4 regions of the Paraburkholderia sp. J76 genome follow, and region 1 is predicted to be linked to each of the others. Evidence: riboswitches for the same ligand, from Rfam matches in the RefSeq annotation. Region 1 holds a riboswitch; each other region holds the start of a gene.

Region 1 (4,207 bases):
AGAATGACAAACGCAAATACACTGAGTCTCATCTCGTACTCCTGAAAATCGGTCTTGATGCGCTGGACCTTACGTTTGCAACGTGACGATGGAGTGACACGGGAGGGATGTGGGGCATGCCTGTGAAAGGCAAATAAGGACAAAAGGACAAATGCGGGCAGCTACATCGGGACTGAACGCCGGGCGCATTCAATCCCTCACCACGAAAACTTTGGCGCTACTTCCTGCGCCGGTGGTTGACGAGCCGAAGAATATCGTTGGTCGGCCCGCTGGTGATGAGGCGCGAGATGTCGTCGAGGTGAACCCATCGGCACCTCGCTATTTCGCTGCTCGGCCGCGCCTTGGCTTGCCTCGGTATTTCGCACGAAAACACGTGGTGGTGTTTCTGCTTGCCGCGAATGTCGAACAAATACCGGGCTGCCTTGCCGGAGAGCCGGGTCTCTTCCCTGAGTTCTCGCAGCGCGGCTTCCATGAGATGCTCGCCGCGCTTCAACATGCCGCCCGGGAGCGCCCACTTCGACTGACTGCGCGCGACCAGGAGAATTCGCTTACCTCTGCGACAAATCACGGTGGCCCGTTTCTTCAACTCGAACTCCCATTTCGTTCATGGGGTGCTTCTCGACGAATATCTATTGCAACGCCTGACTTAGCTAAGCATCGTAATACAGAAAGTCAGAAGTTCAACCCGCTGGCGTGAGCGACGGCTGCCAACTTACCCGAACTCGAACATTTCATCAAATCGTCATAAAGATCGGGTTAGCGACAGCCCTTATGGTATGTTTTGGGCCACACATATTTCTTGTCGGACTCGAGGCTGCAATGGATATGGATAGTGACTGGCCGTTGCCACGCCCGCGCACTTTCTTCAGAATCGACCGGCAACGCGCCACGGCATCACTTACCAGAAAGTCCTCTATCGCCAGCACCTTTTCGTTATTGGCCATGCCGGTGGTCGTCGAGGCGGTGCAAAGAGCGAAAACGCTGTCGACAGAAGTCGACCCCGACGCGTTTCATCAGCTTCGTGTGGCGTTCCGAAAACTCCGCGCCTTGTATTGGGCGTACTCTCCGTGGCTCGGCGAGGAAGCCACCGCGCAAGCCAGCGACGAATTCAAGCGTCTGGCTGCCGTGGCAGGCGGTACCCGCGACTGGGACATCGCAGGCGATCTCCTCGAGACCGCGCAGAAGTCGGACGCATCCATCGAACGGCTCGTGACCGCTGTGCGCGAGAAACGCGCGCAAGCGGTGGCGCATAGCCAGGCCATGATCGACAGCGGCGCCGTCGAGGCATTTCTGAACGACGCCGTGCTTCGTGCGCAAACCACGCTGCAATCCTGTTGCGATGACCTGCCGATCAGCGCGTTCGCGAAGAAGCGCGTCCGTCTCGCGCAGCGCACGCTTCGAAAGCGCAGCAGGCGCGCCGCGCGAAGCGAAACTGGCCGCGAGGAAAATCTCCATGACGTGCGCAAGGCAGGGAAAAAACTGCGGTATCTGCTCGAGTTTTTTCAACCGGTCATCAAAGGCGGGCACGACCGCACCATCAAGGAACTGACGTCCGTGCAGAAGACGCTGGGGGAATTCAACGATATTGCCGCCAGTGAGACCTTGATTCGCAATACGACATTCGAAGACGTTCCGGCCGAAATCGTCGAAAAGTCATTGCAGTGGCTGGAAAGAAAAAAGTGCCAGCGAATACATGTGGCGTCGCGAAGGGTAAAAGAGTTATCCGGCTGAACCTGTGGCTGAACCCGCGCCGCCGCCACGCGGTTGAGCCGCGCTTGCGCGCAAAAACAGCCGCAAGGACAACGTAAGTTGCCGAAGAGGCCAAACCCGGGCCAAACCCGCCCCAACCGGGTGTTTTCGCCACACCGCCCCCGGCAAAGGTTGACGCGCGGAACGCGCGGCCATTACCCTTGCGCGCTGATGGTTCCCGGCGACGGGATCAAAAGGGAACGCAGTGCAAGACTGCGGCTGCCCCCGCAACTGTCAGCGGCGAGTCCATGCCAGAGAGGGCCACTGGGAAACCGGGAAGGCCGGCAACGGACGGCGACCCGCGAGCCAGGAGACCTGCCATCAGCCGAGTCCAACAGCAGCCGCAGCGGGCGGGGACCCCCACTGCGCAAGCACCGCCCGTGCGGCGGTCGCCCGTTGCAAGGACAGCCCTATACAGGAGCTGTTTCCAGCCACCGCATCATGAAGTTTCGCCAATTCGTTTTGACTTCCGCCGCGCTCGCCTGCGCATGGCACACCGCGCACGCCGCCGCCAGCGACGACGACACCACGCTGCCCAATATCCTCGTCGTGGGCGACACGCAGCATCTGCCGCAATCGTTCGATCAGCGCTATGCGACCACCCAGGTGCTCACGCGCGCGGACCTCGACCGCGTCTCCCCCGCCGACCCCAGCATCGCGCAAGCGCTCGCCACGCTGCCCGGCGTCACCGTTTCGCAAACCGGCGGGCCGGGGTCGTACACGGGCGTGAGCATCCGCGGGTCGTCGGCCGATCAGGTGGCCGTGTTCATCGACGGCATACGCGTGGGCTCCGTCACCACCGGCACGGCCGAATGGGCCGATCTCGCAACGGCCTCGTTCGACCGCGTGGAGGTGATCTCGGGTCCCGCGGCCGCCTCGTTCGGCGCGGACGCCGTGGGCGGCGTCGTGCAGCTCTTCACGCGCCATGCGTCGAATCAGCCTAACCAGACCACCGTGTCGTTCGGCGGCGGCTCGAACAAGACCTTCGATACGCAGGTGCGCACGTCGGGCACGGTGCCCTCGACCGGGCCGCTTTCCGCGTTGAGCGGCCTCACGTATTCGCTGGGCCTGCACGACTACAACACGGCCGGTATCGATGCAACGCAGCCCGGCGCTTACGGCCACGAAGACGGCCGCAACCCCTACCACGCGCAGAATCTGGACGCGCGCCTCGGCTACGCGCACGACAACTGGTCGATCTCGACCTTCGCGCTCTACCATCGCTCCGATCTGTCCTTCGACAGCGCGGGAGGCACCGACCGCCAGCGCGACAACCAGCTCACGACCGGCGTCGCGTTCCACCTCGACATCACGCCGACCACGCAGTTCGATCAATCGGTGGGTTACGCGACGGACCGTCAGTTCCTCTATTCGGACGACCCGACGATCCCCACCGACGAGATCGACTCGACCCGTCTGTCCACCTCCACCGCGATCACGCATCAGGAAAGGGGCCACACGCTCTTCGGCATGCCGCTCGAAGGCGAGACCAAGCTCGCCTACGACTACACGCGCGAACTGGCTTTCCTGCCCGTGGATGTGCCTGGCGGCCTGCCCGCGCGCAACGATTCAGCCGTCTCGATGCATCAGTCGGCCACGCTCGGACCCGTCACGCTGTTTCTGGCGGGGCGGCACGAGATCGTGCAGGGGCAATCGGTGAATACGGGCAATGCCGCGCTCTCGTGGGCGATCACACCGGTCTACACGGCGCGCGTTTCGTATGGCAATGCATTCCGCCTGCCCACGTTCAACGATCTGTACTATCCGGGCTATTCGAACCCCGACCTGCTGCCCGAGCGCAGCAACTCGGTCGAGGCCGCGCTCGATGCGACCACGTCGATCGGCACGTTCACGGCGGCCGTGTACGACACGCGCGTGCACGACCTCATCACGTACAACTCGCAGACTTTCCTGCCCGTGAACGTGGGCCGCGCGCACATTCAGGGTCTCGACCTCTCGTACAAGGGCACGCTCGGCAAGTACACGCCGGTGAGCCTCACGGTGGGCATTCTGAATCCGCAGGACGTGAGCGACCAGACCTGGCTCAATCGCCGCCCGCGGCAGACGGCGAGCCTGAGCGTGGATCACACGTGGGACGAGTTCCATCTCCACGCGCTCAGCACCGGCGTTTCGCTGCTGTATAACGGCTCGACGTTCGACGACCAGGCCAACACCATCTACCTGCCTTCGTGGACGACGGTGAGCCTGCGCGCGTCGTACCAGGTCAATGCGCATCTCGCGCTTTCGGCCTCGCTTGCGAACGTGTTCAACCGGCAATATGTGACCGCCTACGGGTACAGCACGTTGGGGCGCACGGCGTTCGGCAAGGCCACTTACACGTTCTAGGCGCGGGACCTGTGAGCGGGTGCGCAAAAGCCCTTGCGCGCCTGCCCCCCTAACTTTCGCGCCTGGGCCGCCGCACCGCGCGAATCTTCCCGCTATTGCCGCCGCCGCAGAA
Region 2 (4,207 bases), on a different contig from region 1:
GGGGTTCGCACCGCTCGATCGCCGCGACGCGGTGTGGCAATCGTTCAAGCACGCGCATCCGGGGATTCAGGAAAAAGCGCGCTGGGGCACCGTGGACAATCCGATTGCGCAGTCCGTGGCCAATCAGGCGGCGGCCGCCTATCGCGCCCATCCGGATATCCGCGTGGTGATCGCGCCTTATGACGAGTTCGCGCGCGGCGCCAATCTCGCGGCGAACGAGTCGAATCTCGGCGACAAGCTGCGCATTTACAGTGCGGACATCTCGACGGCCGACATCGAGGCGATTCGCGCCCCCAACAGCGCGTGGGTGGCCACGGCCGCAACGAACCCCGCGGTCGTGGGCGCGGTGTCGGTGCGCGCCGCGGCAATCGAAGTGGCCGGGCAGCCGCTTGCGCATCAGATCGTCGTGAAGCCCACGCTCGTGACGCGCGACGATCTCGTGAAGAACGATATCCGCACGATCGCCGAACTCGGGACGAAGTTCCCGGCATTCCGGACGAGCGACGCCGCGACCGCGCCGTGGATTCCAGCGGAGCAATGATTGGCCCGTGAATGGCTAGCCGGTATCGCGCCAAACGTGCGCGATGCCGGAGCCGTCCGGGATCACTGCTGAACCGGGGAGGAAGGGGTGTTCAGGCGGAACGCCAGCGCGCGTCGGCTACGACCAGCTTCTTCGGAATGAGCTTATCTCTGAGCCGCTTACGATAGAGCGATTGCGCACGTCATTCCTCGGGCCGTGTCAGCCATCGAACGGTACCGCACGGCGGTATGGGGCGGACATGTGATGCGCCGCTCAGGTCGTGGATCCGCGACGTATCTGGCTGAGGTATCCTGGCGCAGCGCGCGCGAGGCATTCGACGGCGCTGCGCCAGTTACCCGTCAACGCTGCGTGCTGACCTGCACCTCGTCGTAGCGCCTTGCCCGATAGATGAGGAGCGAGGCAATCCAGCTCAAGGCAAAGACGCCGATGATGATATAGCCGAGCACGCCGAAATTATCGTTCAGCGAGCCGATCGTATCCCACACACGGCCTTTCAGACCGAACTGGTCCGCGAGCAGACCAAGGGCCTCGATCCCGCCGATCACGACCGCGACGATGATCGAAACCAGCGTGATGGTCATGTTGTAGTAGATCTTGCGCAGCGGCTTCTGGTACGCCCAACCATAGGCGCCCAGCATGAGGTGTCCGTCCAGCGTGTCGATCAGCGACATGCCTGCGCTGAACAGGACGGGGAACACCATGATGGCCCAGGGCGAAAGGCCCTTGGCCGCCTGGGTAGCGGCGATGCCCAGCAGGCTGATTTCGGTTGCGGTGTCGAAACCAAGACCGAACAGGAAGCCGATCGGATACATATGCCAGCTACGAGTCACGAGCCGGAACAGCGGGCGAAAGAGCCGTGCAACCAGACCCCGGTTAGCGAGGAGCATGTCGAAGTCGTCGTCGACGTAGGCGCCGCCGCTGCGCACATGCTTCCACGCGCGATAAATGCCGCGCAGGATCAGGAAGTTCATGAGCGCGAGCGCGAACAGGAAGAACGAGGAAACGAGCGTGCCGATGATGCCGCCCACTTCCTTGAAATTGTCGAACCGGCTCTGGATGGCTGTAGTCGCGAGCGCCACCGCGACCGCGGCGAGTATCACTACAGTCGAATGGCCGAGCGAGAAGAAGAAACCAACCGCAACAGGGCGTTTTTTCTCCTGCATCAGCTTGCGGGTCACGTTGTCGATTGCCGCGATGTGGTCGGCGTCCACTGCGTGCCGCAGGCCGAAGCTATAGGCCAGCAGGGCGGTGCCGAGCAGCACGGGATACCTGTGAAACGCAACGAGCGCCCACACCCAGGCAATAACGTTGATGGCGATGAGTACGCCATAGATGCCAAACAGCTTGCTACGAACTTTCGAATTTGAGTCGTTGAATATCTGAATGAGCTGGGTAAGCATCATGAACTCCCGGGATAACGCGTCCCGACGATTTATATGAGGATGACACCGCAAGGTCTGACTTGGCATTGGTAGCAAGGAAGCTGCCTATGTCCACACAGTGGCGCGACCGTGCCGGAATTGCACCGGCTTCCCGCGGCGTCACGCTTGAGGCGTAACCAAGGGCCTTATACAGCGCCTTTATGGAAATGTCGATCCTCCTGTCGGCTTTTGGCCGCATTCGGCGCGGAAACGACCGCGACGGCGCAATCGGCCGGGCGACTATCGATATTCACGCGTGCCTTCATGAAGCTGCGACCGGTCCGGCGCGGCGCAATAGCAAACGGTCGACCAGCCAGACGGCGACGATCGTCAAGCCCATGAGCGGAAACACGATGCCCAGCACAACGAGCGCGGTTGCCCATGCGCGCATCGGTGGCGCGGCGCGCTCGCGGGAGGGGGCGCCGAGCGTGCCCGATGGCCGCCGCTTCCACCACATCACGAAGCCGGTAACGGCGAGCGCCGCCAGGCCGAGCGACAGCGCCGCGCAAACGATCTGGTTTGGCACACCGAAGTAACGGCCCATGTGCAGCGACGTGCCGTACGATACGGCCTTGCTGACAGCGCCATAGTCGCCATAGCGGATGTCTCTCAGCACGGCCCCGCTGTACTGGTCGATGTACACGGTGCGCTCGAGCGTGGGGTCTGCGGGAAAGTACGACACGGTGTACACGCCATGCGGCGACGTGGGCAGCGCGATGTCGTAGCCGTCCACGAGTCCGGCCGCGCGCATCTGTTCGACGATATGCCCGAGGGGCAACGGCCTCACGCCGGGCTCGCCCGCTTCGGGTGAGCCGGGCACGCGCACCGCGCCGACCGCCCAGGGCACCTGGGGCAGCGGCATGTCGTCCATGGTCATGCCCGGCATCGGCTCCATTCCGGAGGACGTCTCGTGGCCGGCAGCGGCGTGTGCCGCGGACGGCTTTCCGGGCACCGTCGAGTGAAGCGCCAGCCCGCCCCACGAGCCCGGCGGCGCGCCGAGCTTGACGCTGGTGGCGAGCGCCTTGAACTGCTTGCCCCACGAGCCGGTCCACGGCAGGCCGGTCGCCACGAACGCAAACGCGCCGATGGCGAGCCAGATGCCGAGTGTGGCGTGAATGCTTTTCCATAGCGGCCGGCCCCGCCGCGCGAGATCGGGGACGAGCGCCGCGCGTAGCGAGGCGTTCTCTCCCGGCCACCAGAGCGCAAGGCCGGTGCCGATCATGACGAGCGTCCAGCACGCCACCAGCTCCATCAGCAGCTCGCCCGGCTTGCCGAGCAGCAGCTTGCGGTGAATCATGCGGTCGACCTGCATGAAGCGGCTGTCGACGTCGAGCGTACCGAGCACCGCGCCGTCGTAGGGATTCACATAGACGCTTTCCTTGTGACCGTCCGGCAGACGGAAGACGAATTCGGCGCTGCGGTCCGTACGGGACGAAATGCGTGCGGTCGTCGCGACCGCGCCTGCCGGCACGGCGGCGCGCGCGTTCGCGAGCAGGGCGTCGACTTCCAGGCGCGGCGACGCTGCGGGCTCGACGACGAGCCGGTGCGGATAGAGCAGCGGTTCGATCTGCGGCTGAAAGCAGTAGATCGTTCCCGTGATGGCGAGGATCACGAGAAACGGCATGACGAACAGCCCGGCGTAGAAGTGCCAGCGCCAGAGCGTGCGGTATCCGCGCTGTGCGCCGGATGGCGGGCCGCTTTGCGCACGGGTAGCGTCGGGCGTCTTGCGAGCGACAGTTTCGGCAGTGGACATGAGTGTGTCTCCTTTACATCCGCAGACGGCCTTCGACATAGAAGGTGCGGCCAGGGTAGGGGTGATACACGAAGTAACGGGCATCGAAAATGTTGTCGACGCCCACGCTGAGATCGCTGCCCTTCGTGGGATGGAACGTGAACTTCGCATCGGCCACCGTGTAGGTGCTCGTGCCGCCGAACACGTTCGGGTTCGTATCGGTATTGGTCAGCGTGTTGTACTCGCGGCCCGAGTAGCGCGCGGCGAGCGTGAGCGCATAGCGTTCGCCGATGTGATACGTCGCCGCGATATCGGCGCGCCAGAGCGGAATGCGGTAGAAGTATTTGCCGACCGTGGCGGGGTTCTGGGCGTTCTCGAGGATCTTCGACTGCGTGTAGGCGACGCTGCTGATGAGGTCGAGCCCGCGCACGAACACGTCCTCGCCTTGATAGCTCAGCTCGACGCCGCGCGAGCGAACCTTGCCGATGTTCTGGAAGTTCGTCACGTTGGGAA
Region 3 (4,207 bases), on a different contig from region 1:
TGATGCGGGCGCGAGCGTGGCCAGGATGCGCTTCGAGGCAACGGATGGTCCAGTACTGCCGCGGCGGCACTTCGTGCAGATGCGCGAGCGGTTCGCGCCCGAGCGTAAAGAGCGGGCGCGCGAACGGCGCAAGCGCTTCGATTACGCCGCGCCAGCCGCCGACCCCGCGCCAGTCGTCGCCGGGCTGTGGCTGCCACGGTGCGCGCCGCAGCGCCCAGTACGGCACCTGTGCCGCGTCGCATGCGCGCGCCGCATTGGCGCTGATCTGCGCGGCGTATGGATGCGTGGCGTCGAAAACGAGCGCGATGTTTTCGTCGGCGAGAAAGCGCGCGAGCCCTTCTGCGCCGCCGAAACCGCCCACACGCACCGCGCAGGCGAGATCGGCGGGCACGCGGCCCAGTCCCGCGAGCGAGTACACGTGCGGCGCGCCGAGTGTACGAGCGATGGCCAGCGCGTCGCCGGTGCCGCCCAGCAGCAAGACGCGTGGCGTCATGGCTTGACCGCCTCGTAGAGCGTGACGGGCAACGCCTGGCGCCATGTGTCGAAGCCGCCCAGCGGCTGCGCCTCGCCGATGCCGATGCGCGTGAGCGTGCCGCCGTGCTGCGTGCGCCACGCCGCGAGCGTCGCTTCGCTCTGCAATGTCACCGCGTTTGCAACGAGCCGGCCGCCGCTCGCGAGCGCATCCCAGCATGCTTCGAGCACGCCGGGCACGGTCACGCCGCCGCCGATGAACACCGCGTCGGGCGTCGCGAGCCCTGCGAGCGCTGCGGGCGCGCGGCCCGCGACGAGCTGCAAACCGGGCACGCCCAGCGCGGCGCGATTGTGTTCGATGAAGCGCTGACGTTCGGCATGCGCCTCGATCGCAATCGCGCGGCAAGCCGCGTGCGCGCGCATCCACTCGATGCCGATCGAGCCGCTGCCCGCACCCACGTCCCAAAGTAGCGCGCCCGGCGTGGGCGCGAGGCGCGCGAGCGTGAGCGCGCGCACGTCGCGCCTGGTGAGCTGGCCGTCGTGGCGATAGGCGTCGTCGGGGAGGCCCGGCGTGAGCGTCCAGCCGCGAGCGAGCGCATTCGCCACATCGCTTTCGCATTCGAAGGCGACCAGGTTGAGCGCCGCGGCTTCTTCCACGTGCCACGCATCGGCACGGCCTTCGATGCGGCGCTCGAGCGGGCCGCCCAGATGCTCGAACACCGCAAGACGGGTGGCACCGAAACCCGCTTGCGCGAGCAGCGAGGCAAGCGCCGCGGGCGTGCGTCCGTCCGCGCTCAGCGCGAGCACGCGGGAGCGCGCGTGAAGATGGCGGCGCAGCACATCGAGCGGCCGGCCGACGAGCGAGACCATCGCCGTATCCTGCAACGCCCAGCCCATACGCGCCGCCGCGAGCGAAAGCGACGACGGCGCGGGCAGCACGCGCATTTCGCCGGGCGCCACGCGGCGCGCGAGCGTTGCGCCCACGCCGAACAGCATGGGGTCGCCGCTCGCGAGCACGCACACGGGCTCGTTCGATTCGCGATGCGCAAGCAGCGCATCGACGCTGAACGGCTGCGGCCACGCCTCGCGGCGCGCACGCACGCGTGGCGGGAGCATCGCGAGATGGCGCGCGCCGCCCGTCACGATGGCCGCGTCGAACAGCGCGCGCCGCGCGTCGCGCGCGAGCCCCGCATAGCCGTCGTCGCCTATGCCCACCACCGTCAGCCATGCCTGCGTGCCCTGCATTCGCTCTCCCGCTGCTTCCTGATTCTCTATGCCGCCACCCGCCCGCGACCCGATTGCGGGCCGTAGCGCGCGTGAAAACGGGCATAATACCGTGTCCGCCGGCGCCTTTAAGGCAACTTTGCATGAGACCGGAGCCAGCGCTGAAGCGCCAGCTCCGGATGGCAAGAAAGGGAACACAGCATGCTGTGGCCGCCCCCGCGACTGTGAGCAGCGAGACCGCATCCACCCACGCCACTGGTTTTACCGGGAAGGCCGATGCGGTTCACGACCTGCGAGCCAGGAGACCTGCCGGCCGACTGTTCGCGCAAACCCGGATCGGACGGGGTGTACCGATACCGCAGCCGCTTCCCGCCCACCGTGCGGGCAGCGCGCCGCTCGCGCGCGGTGCTTACCCGGTATTCCCTTGAAACACCAAACGAAGTCCGTCTCGCCCGCTGCTGCATTGGCCGTGCTGCGCTCCTCCGCGTGCCCGGGGCTGGTGCGCGTGGTCGCCGCGCGCGACGGCGGCGTGTGCCGCATCCGTCTGCCCGGCGGCGTGCTGGGCGCCGCGCGTGCGCGCGCCGTCGCCGATGCGGCATCGACGCATGCGAACGGCGTGCTCGAACTGACGAACCGTGCCAACGTGCAGATTCGCGGCGTGCTCGCGGGCGAGGAAGCCGCGTTGAGCGCCGCGCTGATCGGCGCGGGTCTCGGCCCCGCCGGCATCGGCGTCGCGAGCCCGATCGAGCGCGCCTGCGCCGCCGACGAATTGCGCAACGTGATGCTGAGCCCGCTAGCGGGCCTCGATCCTCATGCCTTGTGCGACACGACCGTACTCGCCGCCGCGCTCATCGACATGATGCAGCGCGAGCCGCGTTTCGCCGCACTCTCGCCGAAATTCGCCCTGCAACTGGACGGCGCCGAGCGCATGGCGATGCTCGAACATCCGCACGACATCTGGCTCGCCGCGCTGCCGCATGGCGCGACGGTGCGCTTCGCTGTGGGCCTCGCGGGATGCCCCACGGCGCGGCCAATCGGCACGCTAGCGGCTGACGACGTGTGCGCATCGGTGCAAGCGCTGCTGCATGCATTCCTCGACCTCGCAGATGCAGATGCAACCCGTATGCGCGACGTGCTGGCAACGCACTCGCTCGGAGCGCTGCTGCAGCGCGCGCAACAACACGGCGATTTCACGCTGATGCACGACGCTGCCGCACTGCACACGTGGCATCGCAACTCGAGCCCCTCCGACCTGCGCCTGGGCGCGCACGCACTCCATGCCGACGGCAGCGGATACGTGGGCGCGCAGCCCGCGCTCGGCCGTATCGACGCGCCCACGCTGCGCGCGCTCGCCGCGCTTGCGGAAGACGCAGGCGACGCGACCTTGCGCGTAACGCCCTGGCAAGGCGTGCTGCTGCCCAACGTGCCCGCGCGTGCGATGGCCGCCGCGCTCGAACGCCTGCGTGCGCTCGGCCTCGTCGTTTCGCGTGCCGATCCGCTCGCGCGCCTCATCGCCTGCACGGGCTCGACGGGTTGCGCAAAAAGCCGCGCTGACACGAAAGCCGACGCCCGGCGCCTCGCCGTCCTGTTGCCGCCTGCCGCCGAAGTCCACCTCACCGGCTGCGAGCGTTCCTGCGCCGCCGCGCACTGCGCGCCGTTCACGTTGCTCGCGAGCGCCCCGGACCACTACGACCTGTACCAGCGCGACGACACCCCAAGCGGCTCCGGCCAACGCTTTGGTCAACTCGTCGCGCGCAACCTGACGATCGAAGCCGCTGCGCTCGCAATCGCGCAACGGTCCCGGAGTACCCAAGATGTCTGATTACATCCGCGACGGCCAGGCGATCTATCGCGAGTCGTTCGCGACGATTCGCGCCGAAGCCGACCTCTCGCGCATTCCCCCCGACCTCGAAAAGCTCGCCGTACGCGTGATCCACGCGTGCGGCATGGTGGACGTGGTCGCCGACCTCGCGTTTTCCACAGGCGCGGGCACGGCGGGCCGCCACGCGCTAGCAGGCGGCGCGCCGGTCCTCTGCGACGCGAAAATGGTCGCTTACGGCATCACGCGCGCGCGCCTGCCCGCGAACAACGCCGTGATCTGCACGCTCGACGACCCCGCCGTGCCCGCGCTCGCCCGCGAGCTTGGCAATACCCGCTCGGCGGCTGCGCTCGAACTGTGGCGGCCGCATCTTGCAGGCAGCGTCGTTGCCATCGGCAATGCGCCCACCGCGCTCTTTTATCTGCTCGACATGATCGCCGCCGGCGCGCCGCGCCCCGCGCTCATTCTGGGCTTTCCCGTGGGCTTTGTCGGCGCGGCGGAGTCCAAAGCGCAGCTTGCGGCGCAGAATCGCGGCGTGCCTTTCGTCGTCGTGCACGGCCGTCGCGGCGGCAGCGCGATGGCTGCCGCCGCCGTCAACGCACTTGCTTCGGAGACCGAATAAATGATCCGTAAAGGACGTCTGCACGGCATTGGCGTCGGCCCCGGCGACCCCGAACTGCTCACGCTCAAAGC
Region 4 (4,207 bases), on a different contig from region 1:
GGGATCGTTCGTCACGCCCTGCGTGAGGATGCGCATGAGCGCATCGCCATCTTCGGGCAAATCGGCCACGCGGTAGCCTTCGTCGCGCAGCATGCGCAGGATGCCGACCACTGAAGCCGGCGTATCGAGTCCCACGCCGTTGCCGATGCGCCCTTCGCTCATCGGATAGTTCGCGAGCACGAGCGCCAGTTTCTTTTCGTCGTTGGGCAGGCTGCGCAAACGGCACCAGCGGCGCGCAAGTTCGGCGACGAACGCCACGCGTTCGAGATCGGGCTGGTAGCGCACGACATCGACCTGCGTCTCCTTGCAGTGGTATGCGAGGCCCTTGAAGCTGATCGCGCGCGTAATCACGCGGCCGTCCACTTCGGGCAGCGCGATATGCATGGCGATGTCGCGCGAATTCAGACCGTGATTGTCCTTGAGCCAGTCTTCGCGGTTGCCGCCGCTCAGGATCACCTGGAACACGGGCGCGTCGCCGGCTAGCGCGAGCGGTTCGGGGTCGTCCAGTGACGAAGCGGCGAACGCCGTCGTGTTCAGCACGAGCGACACGTCGTGCTGCGCCGCCAGTTGGTCGAGCACGTCGCGGCTCAAGGTGTCCTTGAGCGACGTGATCGCAAGCGGCAGCGGGTTCATGCCGCGCTCCAGCAGCGCGGCGATGAGGGCATCGAACGCGGCTGTGTTCGCGGCCTGCAAGTGCGCCTTGTAAAACAGCAGCGCGACAACCGGCGCGCCGGGTTGCCAGCGCGCGCGCCATTCGTCGATGGTCGCGACGTCGCGCTGCGGGCAATACAGCGCGGCGGCGGGCAGCGCGACGGGCGGCGCGGGCTCGCTGCCCCAGTCGAAAGCGCGCCACGCGAGCGCGCGCAAAAACGATTCGGCATTCGCCGCGCCGCCTTCTCGCAGATAACGCCACAACAGGTGGCAGAATTCGGGCTCGACGCGGCTCTTCGCCGTGAGATTCGGGTCTTCCTGCAAGTCGCCGGAAAACATCGCGAGCAGTTGCCCGCGACGCTGTGCGAGCGAGACGACCTGTTCGATGCCGTACGGCCAGTACGTTTCGCCGCCCAGATGATCGACCACCACCACGCGCGCGTGCTGCAAAACATCTTCGACGTAGAAGTCCACCGATGCAGGCTGGCGCAGGTACGTGACGTTGGCGAGCCGCACGCTCGGGAAGCCCGCGGGCAGGCGCGGCACGACGCTCGCCAGCAGCGCGAGCGTGGTGTCCGCCGAACTGAGCACGACGATTTCGGCGGGCTGCTGGTCGATTCGGATAACGCCTTGCGTGTCGTCGACGAAACCGCCCGGCGTGGTGCGCAGCAAATGCATGGCTAGCTCGGCGCGCTCACCTTGGCGGCAGCGTTCTGCGCGTTCGCCAGCGCAGCCGAGAACGCGGCTTGCAGCGTCGCGCCGTCGAGGTCTGCGCCAATCAGCACAAAGCGGCTCGCCAGCGGCTGCGCGGCGCTTTCCTGCGCGTTCCAGCGGCGGTCGAAATAGCTGTCGAACCGGCGGCCCACGCCTTGAATCACGAGACGCATCGGCGCGCCCGGCAACGCGGCAAAACCTTTCACGCGATAGATCGTATGCGCATCGACGAGTTGCTGCAGCGCTTCGATCACGCTCTCGCGCGACGCCGCCGCGCCCGCTACGACGACCGAATCGAACTCGTCGTGGTGATGATCGGGATCGTCGGCGGAACCGTGATGGTCGTGACGAAGATGAATGCTCTCCTCGGAGGCCGTTTCGAGCCCGAGCAGCGTATGCAGATCGAGCTTGCCGTGCTGCGCGCGCACGATCTTCACTTGCGGCGGCAGTTCCTCGCGCAGTTCGGCGATGAGCGCGTCCTGGCCCGCTTCGTCGAGCAGATCGGTCTTGTTGAGGATGACGAGATCGGCGGCCGAAAGCTGGTCTTCGAACAGTTCGTGCAGCGGCGATTCGTGATCGAGATTCGGATCGGCGCGACGCTGCGCGTCTACAGCCTGCGGATTTTCGGCGAACTGACCGCTCGCGGCGGCGGGGCCGTCCACCACGGTCACGACCGCATCGACGGTGAACGCATTGCGAATCGACGGCCAGTTGAACGCCTGCACGAGCGGCTTGGGCAGCGCGAGACCCGAGGTTTCGATCAGCACGTGATCGACGTCGCCACGGCGTTCGAGCAACTTCTCCATCACCGGGAAGAATTCTTCCTGCACGGTGCAGCACAGGCAGCCGTTCGCTAGTTCGTAGAGCTGACCTTCCGTTTCGTTGCCGTTCTCGTCGCAGCCAATGCCGCAGCCACGCAGAATTTCGCCGTCGATACCGAGTTCGCCGAATTCGTTGACGATGACCGCGACGCGCAGGCCGCCCGCGTGCTGAAGAATGTGACGCAGCAGCGTGGTTTTACCGCTGCCGAGAAAGCCCGTCACGATCGTGACCGGAATCTTGCGCATTTGCATGAAGTGCTCCTTCGGCGCCAGGCCTCCGAAATGGACCTCGTGCGTCGCTGGCCGTTCGTGCTGGCGTCGTCGGGCGCGCATAGCCGTGGATATGCGCTCACGCACAACGATTCAACAACCCTCAGGGGACGAACGGCCGGACGCGCACCCGGGCCTCGCCCGGCTGACGCATGAATATCACGGACTCGCTACCGCATCCCCGCAGCGCGAATCCCACGTATCTGGCCGGTATCCGGACTGACGAAACACCGCTTCGCCTTCCCGCGCGAGCGGCCTTGCGGCCGTTCGCACAGTGGCGTGAACTGCGTAAAACTTAAACGCAGCATGGAAGCGGTTTGCGGCATTCGTTCGAACGCCGCGCTCGTTGTACCGTTGCGGGTGCAGTTCAGGTTGGCCATGCCGAGGCGGGATGGCTCCCTGATTCCCGTTTAACTGCGCGCGCATTATGAATCGCGCGCGCGAGCACCAGAGTGCGAGCGAGTGTAGGCGCGAGGGGCTTGCGCGTCAAGGAAGGCGTGGGAACGCGCAAACGCGTGTGCTATCGTAGCGCGCATCCGCCACGGGCCGGTTTCGCCGGGTTTCGCTTTGCGCCCACGCCTTCGATCTACGCTCCCACCGTGAATTCAGCCGACAGCCGCGCCTCGCGCACCGCCTCATGCGAAGCCACGCCGGAATCGGCGCAGCGCGCGCCATCGCTTGTGCTCGGCATTGGCTGCCGGGGTGGCGCGACGCTCGCGCAGATCGACGCCGCCGTGCGCGCAGCGCTCGGCGCGCGGCCGCTTGAAAGCGTAACCGCCGTGGCGACGCTCGACGCGAAAGCCAGCGAACCCGCATTGCAAGCTTTTTGCGCGGCACATGCACTGCCGCTGCGCACGTACACGCGGGAACAGCTTGCGGCAACGCCCGCTCAAGCGCCGCCTTGCGCCGCCGCGCAAGCGCGATTCGGTGTAGACGGCGTATGCGAACCGTGCGCGCTTCTTGCGGCGAACGGCGGCCCGCTCGTGCGCGGCAAGCAGGCGTTCGACGGCGTAACGGTCGCAATCGCGCTCGCAAGCACGCTGCAAACCCATGCAAACGCGGACGCGCAAGCGCCGCAACCGACCCACTCACGATGATGAAAACCGATCCCGAAGCGCACCAACGCATGACGCAACGCCGCCGCGAAGGCCACGAGAAAAAACAGGCCGCCGCGACGCACGAAAAGGGCCTGCTGATCGTCAATACCGGCAACGGCAAGGGCAAAAGCACGGCGGCATTCGGCATGGCCGTGCGCATGCTGGGCCACGGCATGAAGCTCGGCGTCGTGCAGTTCATCAAGGGCGCGCTGCATACGGCCGAACGCGACTTTCTCGGCAGCGTCGCGCACTGCGATTTCGTGACGATGGGCGACGGCTACACCTGGAACACGCAGAATCGCGACGGCGACATTGCCACCGCGCGCAAGGGCTGGGACGAAGCGAAGCGCATGATCGAGAGCGGCGACTACGCGATGGTGATTCTCGACGAACTCAACACGGTGCTCAAATACGAGTACCTGCCGCTCGACGAAGTGCTTGGCGTAATCGCATCGCGCGCGCCGCACGTGCACGTGGTCGTGACGGGGCGCCATGCGCCCGATGCGCTCATCGAAGCCGCCGATCTCGTCACGGAAATGCGGCTCGTGAAGCATCCGTATCGCGAGCAAGGCGTGAAGGCGCAAAAGGGCGTGGAGTTCTGAGCCCGTGAGCGCAACGCTTGCCTGCCCCGCGCTTTTCATCAGCGCGCCCGCT

Evidence for each region. Region 1 has a riboswitch for cobalamin ahead of U5768_RS00090 (TonB-dependent receptor domain-containing protein). Riboswitches for the same ligand answer to the same signal wherever they lie in the genome.
Region 2: it holds a riboswitch for cobalamin, as region 1 does, so the genes downstream of both, U5768_RS30315 (HoxN/HupN/NixA family nickel/cobalt transporter) here and U5768_RS00090 (TonB-dependent receptor domain-containing protein) in region 1, are expected to answer to the same signal.
Region 3: it holds a riboswitch for cobalamin, as region 1 does, so the genes downstream of both, cobG (precorrin-3B synthase) here and U5768_RS00090 (TonB-dependent receptor domain-containing protein) in region 1, are expected to answer to the same signal.
Region 4: it holds a riboswitch for cobalamin, as region 1 does, so the genes downstream of both, cobW (cobalamin biosynthesis protein CobW) here and U5768_RS00090 (TonB-dependent receptor domain-containing protein) in region 1, are expected to answer to the same signal.

What each region holds. Positions count from the first base shown of each region.
Region 1 is NZ_CAJMZJ010000001.1:12,907-17,113, forward strand. Features, by position in the region: gene pstS (phosphate ABC transporter substrate-binding protein PstS) at 1-32, opposite strand, end outside; gene U5768_RS00080 (NUDIX hydrolase) at 218-586, opposite strand; gene U5768_RS00085 (CHAD domain-containing protein) at 820-1,731, shown strand; cobalamin riboswitch at 1,905-2,087, shown strand; gene U5768_RS00090 (TonB-dependent receptor domain-containing protein) at 2,191-4,095, shown strand; gene U5768_RS00095 (glutamine cyclotransferase) at 4,145-4,207, opposite strand, start outside.
Region 2 is NZ_CAJMZJ010000023.1:33,320-37,526, forward strand. Features, by position in the region: gene U5768_RS30310 (substrate-binding domain-containing protein) at 1-541, shown strand, start outside; gene U5768_RS30315 (HoxN/HupN/NixA family nickel/cobalt transporter) at 880-1,941, opposite strand; adenosylcobalamin (AdoCbl) riboswitch at 1,941-2,102, opposite strand; gene U5768_RS30320 (PepSY domain-containing protein) at 2,225-3,715, opposite strand; gene U5768_RS30325 (TonB-dependent receptor) at 3,729-4,207, opposite strand, start outside.
Region 3 is NZ_CAJMZJ010000007.1:229,257-233,463, forward strand. Features, by position in the region: gene U5768_RS16000 (cobalt-precorrin-6A reductase) at 1-493, opposite strand, end outside; gene cbiE (precorrin-6y C5,15-methyltransferase (decarboxylating) subunit CbiE) at 490-1,716, opposite strand; cobalamin riboswitch at 1,835-2,024, shown strand; gene cobG (precorrin-3B synthase) at 2,120-3,517, shown strand; gene U5768_RS16015 (precorrin-8X methylmutase) at 3,510-4,136, shown strand; gene U5768_RS16020 (precorrin-2 C(20)-methyltransferase) at 4,137-4,207, shown strand, end outside.
Region 4 is NZ_CAJMZJ010000007.1:242,739-246,945, forward strand. Features, by position in the region: gene cobN (cobaltochelatase subunit CobN) at 1-1,329, opposite strand, end outside; gene cobW (cobalamin biosynthesis protein CobW) at 1,332-2,438, opposite strand; cobalamin riboswitch at 2,644-2,923, opposite strand; gene U5768_RS16060 (cobalamin biosynthesis protein) at 3,056-3,553, shown strand; gene cobO (cob(I)yrinic acid a,c-diamide adenosyltransferase) at 3,553-4,155, shown strand; gene U5768_RS16070 (cobyrinate a,c-diamide synthase) at 4,160-4,207, shown strand, end outside.